Linked DNA regions of Prochlorococcus marinus CUG1416. The protein of the gene in region 2 binds, or shares a complex with, the protein of the main gene of each other region. Links are inferred from orthologs where the notes say so. Each region holds a gene or a part of one and is shown on either strand. Other genes may lie near its edges. The genes, in order: accD and accC.

Region 1 (4,225 bases), on a different replicon or contig from region 2:
TTTCACCACCATATTTGTTAATGATATCCAACCATTCCTGTGGAACTGAACTAGATCCATGCATTACAAGATGGGTATTTGGAAGTGCTTTATGAATTTCAGCAATTCTGCTTATTGCAAGAACCTCTCCTGTAGGTTTTCTTGTGAATTTATAAGCACCATGACTTGTACCTATAGCAATAGCTAAAGCGTCAACTTTTGTTTTAGCAACAAAATCTGCAGCTTCATCAGGATCAGTCAAAAGCATATCTGTAGAAAGTTCACCTTCAAATCCATGACCATCTTCAGCCTCACCTTTTCCTGTCTCTAATGAACCCAAGCATCCTAATTCTCCTTCAACACTAACCCCAACTGAATGAGCAAAATCAACTACTTTTTTAGTGACTGCAACATTATATTCGTAACTAGCTGGTGTTTTTGCATCTGCCTCTAGAGACCCATCCATCATTACTGATGTGAAACCATTTATTGCTGCTGAATAGCATGTAGATGGCTCGTTACCATGGTCTTGGTGCATTACGACTGGAATATTTGGATAGGTTTCAGTTGCAGCAAGTATTAAATGACGTAGGAAAATTTCTCCTGCATAACTTCTTGCCCCTCTTGAAGCTTGGAGGATTACAGGACTATCAGTTTCATATGCTGCTTCCATGATTGCTTGAACTTGCTCAAGGTTATTAACATTGAAAGCTGGAATACCGTAACCATTCTCAGCAGCGTGATCTAAAAGTAGTCTTAGTGGAACGAGGGCCATAATTAAAATAAGTTAGATGCTATACAAAGCACTTGTTTCCGCGAGTTTAGTACAAAGAGGGATCAAATGTCACGTAATTAGATATACAAAATCTATATTTTTATATTCAACCCACTCTTCGAAGATTCTCTTATTGCTTCGCAAACTTTATGACTTGCAAGTCCCTCACACAAGCCTGGGATTACAGGTGTTTTATTAATTATACTCTCAGCCCATAAATTTTGAATTCTCAAGACTGGAGCTATCCTGCCATCAGTCCATGTTTTTTCAAAATTAAAAATTGAATCTGCAGATAGATTTTGTACTTTATTTTCGTTGTTTGAATATTTCAAATTAAAACCATGAACATAATCTTTTTGGTTCTCGCTTTTAAGAATAAGTGAACCTTCTCTTCCATAAATTTCTAAACTAAATCCTCTACCGTTCCTAGAAATCGATGATAAAGATACCTGGCATGGAATAAGATTCGAACTGTAGTTTGATATTTCTATGTTAGCTAGACAAACATCCTCGCTAGTAACATCATTTAAATTAGAGGAATTAGGTAAAGGTCTTTTTTTTATTGATGTTGCTAACTTGCCAGATACGTTTATTGATTCTCCAAAAAACCAATTCAACATATCGAATGCATGAGTACCTAAGGCACCAATGACTCCTCCACCTTTTTCTTCCAAAGAATACCAATTCCATACTCTTTTAGGGTCTGATCTGCTTCCCATTAACCAATCTAATTTGACTAAATATATATCTCCTAAAATATTTTCATCAATAAGTTTTTTTGTCTGAAGGAAAAGGGGTACTGCTCTGTATTCGAAATCAACACATACGCTTAAGTTATTAATCAAAGATATTCTCTGAAGCTCCTCAATTTCAGAAGACGATATTGAAACAGGTTTTTCAAGTAGCAAATTCTTATTATTCTCAAGCGCTTGTTTTGCTAATTTAAATCTTGATTCAGGAGGGGTCGCAATAATAATTCCATCAATTTCTGGAGATTTTACTAAGTCTTCCCAATTATGAAAGAACTCTAATCCCGTTTCTTTCTCTAAAATCGATTTTTGTTTTTCCTCATAATGATAAATAGCTACAGGCTTTAAATAAACAGACTCTTTTAATGCCTCTAAATGAACTTTTTTCCCAAACCCAAGTCCAGCTATTGCTATTTTTAATTTTTTATTTTTAGTATTCATTCTTATCCATTAATAAACTCTGAACAACTACTTTCAATAACAACATCTATTAGTTCATCATTATTAGAAGCTTGCCATTTTGAATTAAATTGAGGAATTCCATTTATAGAAGTATCTTTGAACTTTTTTTTATCGCAATTAATTCTCATTACATAAAGTGATAACGCTCCTTTATCTGAATTAGTTGGATTTTTAAAAAACTTGGTCAGGACACTTATTTCACCATTTGGAAGCGGTTTAATACTCCCTTTATCAAGCCATTCTTTCCCATCATTATTCTCTTTTAGGAGAACCCAATCAACATTTCCTATTGCATTTGAATAGGAAGAAAAATTTAAAATGAAAAATAAAAGAGTTAATGAAAAATAAAATAAATTAGAAATAATTTTCATCTTATGTGTTTGCTTCTGCAAGTGCTTTTACACCGTGAATTTTTAAAATTTTGGTCAAAGTATCCTTGAGATCTTTCCTTTTTACTATTACATCAACAAAACCATGCTCAAGAAGATATTCAGCTGTTTGAAAATTATCGGGTAATTTTTCTCTTAATGTCTGTTCAATAACCCTTCTACCAGCAAATCCTATAAGAGCTTTAGGTTCCGCCAAAATTAAATCACCTAACATCGCAAAGCTGGCTGTTACCCCTCCAGTAGTTGGATGAGTTAATAAGGGCATATATAGAAGATTTTTTTCTTTATGTTTTTTTAGTGCTCCAGATATTTTTGCCATTTGCATGAGACTTAGCATGCCTTCTTGCATCCTTGCTCCACCTGATGCGCAAACAATTAGAACTGGGTAGTTTTCTATAGTTGCTCTCTCAATTATCCTTGTAATTTTTTCACCAACTACTGAACCCATGGATCCCCCCATAAATCTAAAATCCATAACAGCTAATGCTAAAGGGATTGAATTTACAGAACAGAAACCTGTTATGACTCCATCTCTTAAACCTGTACCTGCTTGACTTTCTTTGATTCGATCAGCATATGCCCTTCTATCTTTAAAACCTAAAGGATCTGTAGGACTTAGTGAACTGTCAAATTCTTTGAATGAATTTTTATCAGCTATTATACTTATCCTTTCATCGCTATTAATCCTATTGTGGTGTCCACAATTACTACAAACATTGAAATTTGAAATTAGATCTTTTCTATAAGCCACTTGGGAACATTCTGAGCATTTAACCCACAAACCATCCGCCTCGTCAGTATCTTGCGAAACTTTCCCAACAAATTGATCTTTACGCCTTGCGGCAAACCAGTCGATTAATGACACAACGTTACCTGTTTTTTCTATTTAAATCTAAGTAAGGTACTTTTATCAAGAAAGATATATAAATATTTGAGATTTTTAGATTAGGAACTCCTTAATCCTTAGAAAAAATATAAGTATTTGAGTTAATAATTAAAAATTAATTATTAATTATCCTTTATTTTTCTCCTCAATCATTTTATGAATTATTGGAGTAAGAATAAGTTCCATTGCGAAACCCATTTTTCCACCATTTACAACGATACTGGTTGGACTTGACATAAATGAATCGTGTATCATTCCAAGCAAGTATTGAAAATCAATTCCCCATTTTTCTCTCGCCCCTTTTCTGAAATGTATAATCACAAAGCTCTCGTCAGGAGTTGGAATATTCCTGCATATGAAAGGATTGGAAGTGTCAATTGTAGGAATTCTTTGGAAATTAATATCGGTTTTACTAAATTGTGGACAAATGTGATTTATGTAATCAGGCATTCTTCTCAATATAGTATCAACAATGGTTTCAGCTGAGTAACCTCTTTCTGCGTTATCTCTATGAATTTTTTGAATCCATTCTAAATTTGTTATCGGAACAACTCCAACAAGTAAGTCAGCATAAGATGCCACATTGTATCCATCACCTTCCACCCCGCCATGTAACCCTTCATAAAATAGTACGTCTGTCCCCTCAGGAATATCTTCCCATGGAGTAAATTGTCCTGGCTCTAAGGATGTCCCAAGTCTTGTATTATGTTCTTCCGCTTCTTCAGGACTATGTAGATAATATCTTTTCTTCCCTCCTCCAGTTTCACCATAGATTTTAAAAAGTTCTTCTAGCTTGTCAAAAAGATTAGCCTCTGGACCAAAGTGAGAAAAATTTTCACCTTTTGAAAGAGCCTCTGCCATAGCTTTTTTCATAGGCATTCTCTCAAACCTGTGATAACTATCACCTTCTACAACGGCGGGAACAATATCTTCTCTGGCAAAAATATGCTCAAAGGCTCTTTTTACTGTACTTGTTCCTGCTCCT
Region 2 (10,072 bases):
CTTGCTGCACCTCAAATTGGCATTAACAAAGAGCTTCTTGTCATAGATGTAAATTTTGAAGATTCAGCCGCAGAACCCTTAATATTAATCAATCCAGAAATTACAGACTATGGAACAACCCTTAATTCATACGAAGAAGGCTGCTTGAGTATACCTGGTGTCTATTTGAATGTAGTAAGACCATCAACTATCAAATTAAAATTTAGAGATGAAATGGGGAGACCACGTAAAATGAAAGCAGATGGACTTCTAGCAAGATGTATTCAACACGAAATGGATCACTTAAATGGAATATTATTTGTTGATAGAGTTACATCAAAAGATGATTTAAACAAAGAACTTATAAAAGAAGGCTTTAACGAAAAAGACGTTATTTCTATTAATTAATTTAATGACTGAAACTACAATATTTCAAAAAATAATTAATGAAGAAATTCCCTGCGAAAAGCTTTATGAAGATGAGTTTTGTATTGCTTTTAATGATATCCAGGCACAAGCTCCAGTACATTTTTTAGTTATTCCTAAAAAGCCAATTATCAGTTTATTAGAATGTATTGAAGAAGATGCAACTTTATTAGGTCATCTACTCTTTGTGGGTAGTGAAATAGCTAAATCAAAAAATTTAACAAATTGGAGGACAGTAATTAATACTGGAGCAGAATCAGGACAAACGGTTTTTCATTTACATATTCATTTTTTATCTGGAAGAAAAATGAATTGGCCCCCAGGTTAAAACTCTCGAAATCAAAGTATATGGGTTATAAATAAGAAAAAAGCAAAATGAATACACCAGATTCAATAAAAACAGAATCCAAAAATTTATTAAATTTAATCTCAAAAAATTGGGAAGAATTAGATGATTCCCTCAAAACTAAGTTAAAAAAAATTTGGAGGGTTTTAACTTATAAATGGCAATTACAAATTTTATTAAATTTACCTTTTCTACTATGGTGGGCATTAGATAAATCTTTTACAAAAGTACATGAGTTTGATGCAACAATATTGAATTACTTAAATTTACCTGACTGGGCACTTTCATTTATTGGCTTTGGTCAATAGACTTCTAAAAGATATAATTTATGTTATAAAATTTGTCGAGTAATGAATAAAGCCGTTAAAAATAAATCAAAACTACTTTACCAATTAAGAAAATTAAGGAAGTTATCCCAGCCATTTTTTCTCCCCATAGATCAATGTAATGGATTTCAATTCATTTGGCTTTTGATTTCTCTTTTATTTTGTGTTGGTGGAGTAGTACTTGTTGGTCTTACAGGAATAATCAGTTTTTTTGAAAGCTTTCAACCAATTTTTCTTGAAAAGTATTTCGGCGGCGTAGTAAATACTGTCAATTCAATTTGGGCTGGTGGCTGGGGATTGCTTTTCTCTGCCTTATTTTTAATTGGGTCAGGGAGCTTTTTCAGCTTAAGACGGCAATTAAAAAACCGTAGATGGTTACATTGGTTATTCCTTGCGATAATTGTATTAATGCTTTTAGCTGTAAACGGAATAAACGCAGGGATAGGATTTATCGCAAGAGATTTAACAAATGCTTTGGTAGAAAAACAAGAAGCTGGATTTTATCGGATTTTAGGGATTTACGCTTGTTGTTTTGCTGTTGCTCTACCAATACGTGTTTCTCAAATATTTTTCACATATAAATTAGGAATAATTTGGAGAGAATGGCTTTCAAAAAGTTTAGTCAAAGATTATATGACTAATAAAGCTTATTACCAATTAAATCCAAATGATGAAGAACAAACTGATGTAGATAATCCTGATCAAAGAATCACAGATGATACCCGAGCTTTTACCGGACAAAGTCTGTCTTTTACATTAGGTATTTTTGATGCATTACTAACATTTTCTCTTAATATTCTTATTTTGTGGAGTATCAGTACATCACTTACCTTTTCTTTATTTGGTTACGCTGCATTTGCAACTTCTATCCTTCTAATTGCTGGTAAAAATCTTGTAAAGATAGACTTTGATCAACTCAGATACGAAGCAGATTTTCGATATGGCTTAGTACATATTAGAGATAATGCTGAATCAATAGCCTTTTACTCTGGGGAGAATCCTGAACGAAGTGAAACTGAAAGGCGATTAGGAGAAGTGGTGAGAAACTTTAATTTACTGATTATATGGAGAGTAATAATTGACGTCATGAGAAGATCAATTAATTATGCTGGTAATTTCTTTCCATATTTAATAATGGCAATCCCTTACTTTAAAGGTGATATTGATTATGGGCGCTTTATTCAGGCAAGCTTTGCTTTTGGAATGGTTGAAGGTTCGTTATTTTTTATTGTTAATCAAATAGAAGAACTTGCAAAATTTACTGCTGGGATTGGCAGGTTAGAAGGATTCCAATCAAAAGTCGAATCCATTAGTCAAACTAGTCCTACAAGTAATCAAAACGTCATTTCAGATTATCCCTCAATTATTATTAATAATGCTGATCTTTCCCCACCAGGATCAAATAAAACAATAATTAAAAATTTAAATTTGAGCATCGACAATAATCAATCACTTTTAGTTGTAGGACCTTCTGGATGTGGAAAAACATCTTTACTAAGAATGATTAGTGGTTTATGGGAACCCGACCATGGAGTAATAAAAAAACCAAAAATTGGCGAATTATTATTCATACCTCAAAAACCTTATATGTTACTGGGTTCTTTAAGGGAACAATTATGTTATCCCACAGAAGTTAAGAAATTTAGTGATGAACATCTTACTTCTGTACTTCATGAAGTAAATTTAAAAACCTTAGTGGATCGTTACCCTAATCTTGACATCAAACAAGATTGGCCAAGAATTCTTTCTCTAGGCGAGCAACAAAGATTAGCTTTCGCAAGACTCTTACTAAATTCCCCAAGATTTGCAGTACTTGATGAGGCAACAAGTGCTTTAGATATTGACACTGAAGAAAAACTATATGGTTTACTAAAGGAACGAGAACTTTCTCTTATTAGTGTTGGACATAGACCTAGCTTAAAAGATTTTCATGAAAACATTTTAGAATTAAATGGACAAGGAGACTGGAAATTATTGACTTCTGATAAGTATAATTTTAAGGATTAACAAAAAAAAAATGAATTCTAAAGAAGAACAAACAAACTCAGAGGTTAATAATTTAGAGAATGATAGTTCCATAGAAAATCTACAAGATTCAAATTACATCAATGAAAAAACTAGAGATAATAAATCAGATGAAAAATCAATAGATATTGAAGATGAATATAAATTCGGATGGAGTAGTTATTCTGAAATTACTAATGGAAGATTTGCAATGATCGGATTCCTGGCAATAATACTAATTGAATTATTTAGTCAACAATCGTTTTTAAAATGGGCAGGAATCTTATAACTAATCATCAAATCTAGAACTATTATCTCTAGGTTTCCTCTTATTTGTTCCAACGGTATATCTACCATTTTGGTTATTTGCACTTGATCTAGTTGAAGAGCTTGGTCTCCGAGTCTCACGAGTCTTTTTTGCTTGATTAGCATCTTTGAATGAAGCATCTTCTACTTGAGCCGTTGAAGTTTGCTGCCTAATAGGAGATCTTGTCGGTTTCTTTCTTAACGGAGAAGAATCATCAGGATTAGACATATTATCTTGTCTCGAAACTCTACGATTAATTTTGGGTCTTGATCCTGTTTTAACTTCATTGCGAGATAAGTTTCGTCTCTCACCAAAATTTTTTCTTTCTGATTGATTAGTATTTCTGTCTTCAGGATTCTGTCTTCTTCTTATAGGTTCTTCATTTACAAACTGATTTGCTTCTCTTGTAGATGGCCTGCTTCTACTTGCAGCAGCAGAAGGTATAGCTCTTGAAACATTTCTCCTACGAGATCCTCCCCCCTCCATATATTCTTCTTCAAATTCCTCTTCTTGAGGTTTAAATCTTCTTGATGGTCTTTCGACTTCTTCAAACCTATCATAATCGTCATTAAATCGACCTCTAGAATTTCTGGGCACATCAGGAATAGAATCATCATCAAAATAAGATGACCTTCTAGCTTGATCAGTAGCAACACCCCTCAATCGCACACTTTCATATGCGAAAAAAACTGTAGTTCCTGCTAACAAAAACTGACCAAACTGAAGAATAGGATCTAATCTCCAACCTTGAAAAAATAATATTCCCCCGCATAAAAGACCTATAGCTGCAAAGAAAACATCATAATCTCTTGCTAATGCAGGTTTAAAAGACCTTAAAAAGTAAAGTCCGCCTCCACATACCGCTAGAACTATACCAACAATACTGGCCCAATTGAGACTAGCATTGACCACATTCTTTCTCCAAAATTTATTTTTTAAAGGGAGACATAATTCACCCTATATATATAGTGTACTTAAAACTTCTACAAAAACTAGCGTCTACCAGTAGAAGTACGATCAAGAGAGTCTTTCTGACTAACAAAAATCAAAAATGAAGCGGCTGGAATAACGATAAGTAAAGCGGCTGCTATAAAACTACCTATCATTCCAACTGCGGAATTATTGGCAACTTCAGCAGAAAAATCTGCAGCTAGTAATAAATTTGAGATTTGAAGCACTTTTTAAATATTTAATTCTCAATTTATAATACGAATTAAATACGATTCAATGGGTTATTTATTAAGATGAATTAAATAATTGTGATTTCCTTGCTTGAAAACGCTCTCCAAATTTTAGATGTTAGTTTAGGCATTTCTCTATCATATCTAACTATAGTTTTTTTAATAAGATTAATTCTTACTTGGTACCCAAAAATTGATTTAAGTAAAGGTTTTTGGTTATTAATTTCGATACCATCAAGCTCTATCCTAAATTTAACAAGAAAATTAATTCCCCCTATAGGAGGAGTGGATGTAGGCCCCGTCATTTGGATTGGGGTTATAAGTTTTTTAAGAGAGATTTTAGTTGGTCAACAAGGGCTTATAAAACTTGCATTGTATAGACATATTTCATAGATATTGTTTAATGATGCCTTTAGTAATTTGGTAATAACTCTTCTTCTACATATTTAGTATGTATCTTCCCTTCCTTAAACTTAGATTTATTCAGTAAGGTTAAATGAAAGTTAATTGTTGTTGGAATACCAGTTACTGCGCATTCATTTAAAGCCCTATTCATACGTTTAATTGCAGTATTACGATCTTTTCCCCAGACTATTAATTTACCAATTAAGGAGTCATAGAATGGAGGTATTTCATAACCAGTATAAACATGACTATCGACCCTTACACCAGGTCCACCGGGAGGAAGCCAACCAGTTATTTTCCCAGGTGATGGTCTGAAATTATGAGAAGGATCTTCAGCGTTGATTCTACATTCAATCGCATGACCATTCAAGTGAATATCATCTTGCTTAAATTCCAAGTTTGCTCCGCTTGCGATTTTAATTTGCTCAGCTATTAAGTCAACCCCCGTAACCATTTCAGTAACAGGATGTTCAACTTGAATCCTAGTATTCATTTCCATGAAATAAAAATTATCATTATCAACTAAAAATTCAACTGTACCAGCTCCTTCGTAACCGATACTTTTTGCAGCAGCAATTGCTGCATTTCCCATTTTTTTTCTTAGTTCAGTATTAATTGCAGGGCTAGGAGACTCTTCCAATAACTTCTGATGTCTTCTCTGAACTGAACAATCTCGCTCTCCTAAATGCACAACATTACCAGATCTATCTGCCAAAATTTGAACTTCTACATGTCTTGGCTTCTTTATAAATTTTTCCATATATAGACCGTCATTACCAAAAGCTGCTTCTGCTTCACCTTGAGCTGCTTTAAACATTTTTTCAAGATTATCAGCGTTTTCAACCAACCTCATACCTCTTCCGCCTCCACCAGCAGTGGCTTTGATAATGACCGGATAACCTATATCATCTGCCAATTTATAAGCCTCATTTACATTTGATAACAAGCCTTTACTTCCAGGTACTGTTGGAACTCCTACTTCTTCCATAGTTTCTTTAGCTGTAGATTTATCTCCCATAGATCTAATAGCTTTAGGAGATGGACCAATAAAAACTATGCCATGATCGTTACACATCTCAGCAAATTTATCATTTTCAGCAAGAAATCCATAACCAGGATGTATAGCATCAACTCCTCTCGATGTTGCGGCAGCAAGTATATTTGGAATATTTAAATAACTCTTATTACTCAACGAGTCTCCAACACAAACCGCTTCATCAGCAAGCTGAACATGCAATGCTTTTTTATCTACAGTGCTAAAAACTGCTACTGTTGCAATACCTAGTTCTCTACAACTTCTAACTATTCGTAAAGCTATTTCTCCACGATTAGCAATTAAAACTTTTTCAACCATTATGAAAATTAAATTGAAGAAATGAAAATGACTTAAAATAAAAAATTGTTTGCCAAAGTATTTAACAAAATTTTTTTAGTGATCAGAGTACATTTTTTACAATACAACCTTGACCGTTATATATGTATAAATATTTGTTTTATGCAATAGAAAAATAATGCATAACATTAAAAAATTATCTCTGAGAACTACATCCTTATTTCATTCAATAATGTATGATATTTTTAAGGTTTAGGCACCCGCCGGTGCTCGAAAACCCTTTGCGGACGTGGCGGAATTGGTAGACGCGCACGTCTAAGGAGCGTGTGGCTTAGGCCTTGCGAGTTCAAGTCTCGCCGTCCGCATTTGATTTATTCTGGTTTAACTGCAATGAAAAAAAAATCACCTGCAGTAGTTATAGTTTCAAATGGGCCTGGTGAATTATCTACATGGGTAAGACCTGTAGTGGATGAACTTAACCAAATAAATAAATCTCTATGTTATGAGGATAAACTAGATTTCTCTCTTAGGTTAGTACTGGTTCCTTGCCCAAATGCCACTGGTAAAGAATTTACAGTTGCAAATTCATGGAATAAATTCGAATTAATTACAAAATCAAACAGTTTTTGGAAATTATTAATGAAGCCATGTTCTTTTGCAAATTGGCCAAAAAAAGGAATAGTAATTTTCCTTGGTGGGGATCAATTTTGGAGTATTTTACTAGCTAAAAGATTAGGTTATCTAAATATCACATATGCTGAATGGGTTGCAAGATGGCCTCAATGGACAAACAAAATTGCAGCTATGAATAAAAAAGTAAAAGATTTGATTCCTAAAAGATATAAAAGTAAATGTCACATAATAGGCGATTTGATGGCAGATATAAAGTTAAATAGTGAAATATCATTAAAAGATAAAGAAAAACGTTATGTTGCCCTGTTGCCTGGTTCAAAAAAAGCCAAGCTCTCTATTGGAATTCCTTTCTTCTTAGAAATAGCAGATCATATCGCGAAAATAAATCAAAATATAAATTTTATAATCCCAATTGCCCCAACCACCAATAAAAGTGAATATTTATTCTTTCAAAGTGAGAGAAATCCTATTGCAAAATATTACTCATCAAAAATTAAAACAATTAAAAGCATCAAAGATTCCAGTTTTGATTATGTAATTGAGACATCACAAAATACAAAAATTTATCTAATAAAGAAACATCCTTGTTATGAAATATTAAAAGAATGTGATCTAGCCATTACAACTGTGGGTGCAAATACTGCAGAATTAGCAGCAATTTCTCTTCCAATGTTAGTTGTTCTACCAACTCAACATTTAAATATGATGAATGCCTGGGATGGTATTTTTGGAGTAATTGGAAAAATTTCATTCATAAATAGATTTCTAACATTTATAGTTAAATATTTCTATTTTAAAAAAAAGAAGTTTTTTGCTTGGCCAAATATTAAATCAAAAAAAATTATTGTCCCAGAAAGAATAGGAAATATTTCGCCCAAAGAAATTGCAAGAGAAGTATTATGTCTTATTAAAAATAAAGATCAATTGAAAAGTATTAGAGAAAATTTACTGAAAGAAAGAGGTAATAAAGGTGCTTCAGAAAAACTTGCTGATATAATTTTTGATTTAATAAAAAACCTTTATTAATTACCAAGGATCGTCGATTTCAAATTTTTCTGATTTTTTATTATCTTTCACTAAAGTTTTTTCTTCCAATGGTTCAATATCTAAAGTTTCTATTGCATTTTGAATTGGTCTTTTAGATGCCAAATTAGTATTTGATTTTTGCTTTTGTGTAAAATCAATATTTTTTTCTTCATCTATTTGATTAACAATTGTTTGATTGTCGATCTGACCAGAGTAATCATTCTCCATATAAAGCTTTTTTCTATTATTGATTTCTTCTGAAGAACTCTTTATTTCAACATATTCAAGTTCATCTTCATAATCATCTTGTTCAACAACTTCTTCTTCATATTCCTCAACTAAATTATTTTGTTGTTCTAAATCCGAACCAGACAGTAACTGATTCTCAACTGGTACAAGATTTGCTGCGTATCCATTTGCTTCCCTTTCATCCCATGAAGAACCTCCTACTCCAAGTTTCTCAAGTAGTCCACTACTTAATTGATTTAATTTCTCTTCTGCACCTTCATAAACAATAATCCTATCAGTACCACTACTTACTATTTCCTCAACAGGAATTTCCCAAGTACTTAAAACTCCCTCACCTAAAAGGGGCACGCCAACTGCACCCATGACAAGAGAAATCAAATCCCCAGTCTCAATATCAAAAGAAAACCCAAGCACTCTACCTAAAAGTTGTCCAGATTCTGTAATCACTTGACAATTAATTACCTTTCCATATCTTTCGGGAGAAAAACCTGAACTCAACGAATCTAGGGAGTCGACTAATATGACATCTCCAACTTGCTTTATACTTTCTAAAGGCATCCATTTTGGTAAGCCTGGTAGAAATCTTGTAAGTGGATTATCTCGAAGCCCCAAAGCCACCACCTCTCTTCTGTCAATATCAACAACAACTTCGCCAACTACACCTAAACGCCTCCCAGTATCAGTAGTTATAACTTGTGTTCCCATCAATTCTGACCTTAACCATAACCGTTCACTAGGAACAGAATTTGGCCGATTCTTATTTGCAGAGGTTTTAGACAAGCTCATAATTAACTTTTTATCATTCTGACGTATAAATTTAAAAAAGTGAGTTTATGCAGCATTTGGTAACCCAATAACTTGAGTATTAGCACCTCTTGCTTGCGCGACACCAATTGTTCTTTCAGACGCACTTATCATAGGCCTTCTATGACTTACGACTATAAATTGAGCATTTGATGACTGATTAGATATTAATTTTGATAACCTTTCAACATTTATACCATCTAAAAAACTATCAACCTCATCTAATGCATAAAAAGGTGAAGGTTTATACTTTTGCAAAGCAAATAAAAAACTTAAAGCAGTTAATGATTTTTCACCACCAGACATAGAGGCTAATCTTCTGACATTTTTGCCCTTAGGATGAGCCACTAAAGTTAAGCCTCCTTCCAAAGGTGAATTAGGATTTTCAAGCTGAAGAAAACCATCTCCATCAGATAAATTGGCAAAAATTTCTTTAAAGTGTTTATCAACTTCTACAAATGCTTGCATAAAAGCCTCTTGACGCATAGTTGATACAGTCTCTATTCTCAGCAATAATTCAGATCTTTCATTAGATAGAATTTCTAATTTTTCCCGTAAACCATTTAATCTCTCAATTAATTCTTCTAATTCATCAAGAGCCAACATATTTACAGGTTCTAAGCTTTGTAATTTTGCATTTATAATCGAGATTTCTGACTGCAAAGATTCAAGACTCTTCCCTTCATATTCTCCAAACTCCGGGGAAGGATTCGGGAGATCTTTTTTATAATTTTCTAATTTTATTTTCTCGCTCCTCATCTCTTCTTTAAGAGAATCCATATCTCTTTCAAGGTATTCCAGTTTTAATAGATAGTTATTATATTCTTGCCTTTTATTTGAAATTGAAGAGTTTAATTCATCTCTTTTCCTTCTCAATAAACCTAAATCCTTCTCTAGTGAATTTTTTTGATTATCGAGAACTAAAAGCTCTTTTTTAAACTTATCTCTTTTTTTGATCCATGCACTATGAGCAGTTGCAAGTTCTGTGATAGATCCCTGCAAGTTTTTTTCTTGTAATAATGTAATTTTTAATGAATTATTGATACGTTCTTT

Evidence for each region.
Region 1: the proteins of accC (region 2) and accD are in contact, whole or in part, in a solved structure (PDB 8UXZ), measured with the Escherichia coli proteins. The link is inferred for Prochlorococcus marinus CUG1416 from one-to-one orthologs.

The regions. Positions count from the first base shown.
Region 1 is NZ_JAAORM010000002.1:480,327-484,551, forward strand. Bases 1,279-4,225 are described here. They hold accD (acetyl-CoA carboxylase, carboxyltransferase subunit beta), read right to left. Parts: upstream 3,220-4,225; coding sequence 2,338-3,219; downstream 1,279-2,337. Other genes in these bases: HA146_RS04025 (Gfo/Idh/MocA family protein), read right to left, coding at 1,279-1,944; HA146_RS04030 (hypothetical protein), read right to left, coding at 1,947-2,336; HA146_RS04040 (phosphoribulokinase), read right to left, coding at 3,367-4,225. Outside these bases: fba (class II fructose-bisphosphate aldolase), read right to left, coding at 1-754; more of HA146_RS04025, read right to left, coding at 847-1,278.
Region 2 is NZ_JAAORM010000001.1:68,472-78,543, reverse strand. The notes cover bases 4,156-7,064. They hold accC (acetyl-CoA carboxylase biotin carboxylase subunit), read right to left. Parts: upstream 6,329-7,064; coding sequence 4,982-6,328; downstream 4,156-4,981. Other genes in these bases: HA146_RS00350 (glycosyl transferase), read left to right, coding at 6,698-7,064; HA146_RS00365 (YggT family protein), read left to right, coding at 4,657-4,962; psbX (photosystem II reaction center protein PsbX), read right to left, coding at 4,381-4,566; HA146_RS00375 (Ycf66 family protein), read right to left, coding at 4,156-4,300. Also shown: def (peptide deformylase), read left to right, coding at 1-387; HA146_RS00395 (histidine triad nucleotide-binding protein), read left to right, coding at 392-733; HA146_RS00390 (hypothetical protein), read left to right, coding at 781-1,059; HA146_RS00385 (ABC transporter ATP-binding protein/permease), read left to right, coding at 1,102-3,084; HA146_RS00380 (chlorophyll a/b-binding protein), read left to right, coding at 3,095-3,370; more of HA146_RS00375, read right to left, coding at 3,371-4,155; more of HA146_RS00350, read left to right, coding at 7,065-7,966; HA146_RS00345 (PRC-barrel domain-containing protein), read right to left, coding at 7,967-9,001; chromosome segregation protein SMC, read right to left, coding at 9,047-10,072. UniProt on the Escherichia coli protein: This protein is a component of the acetyl coenzyme A carboxylase complex; first, biotin carboxylase catalyzes the carboxylation of the carrier protein and then the transcarboxylase transfers the carboxyl group to form malonyl-CoA.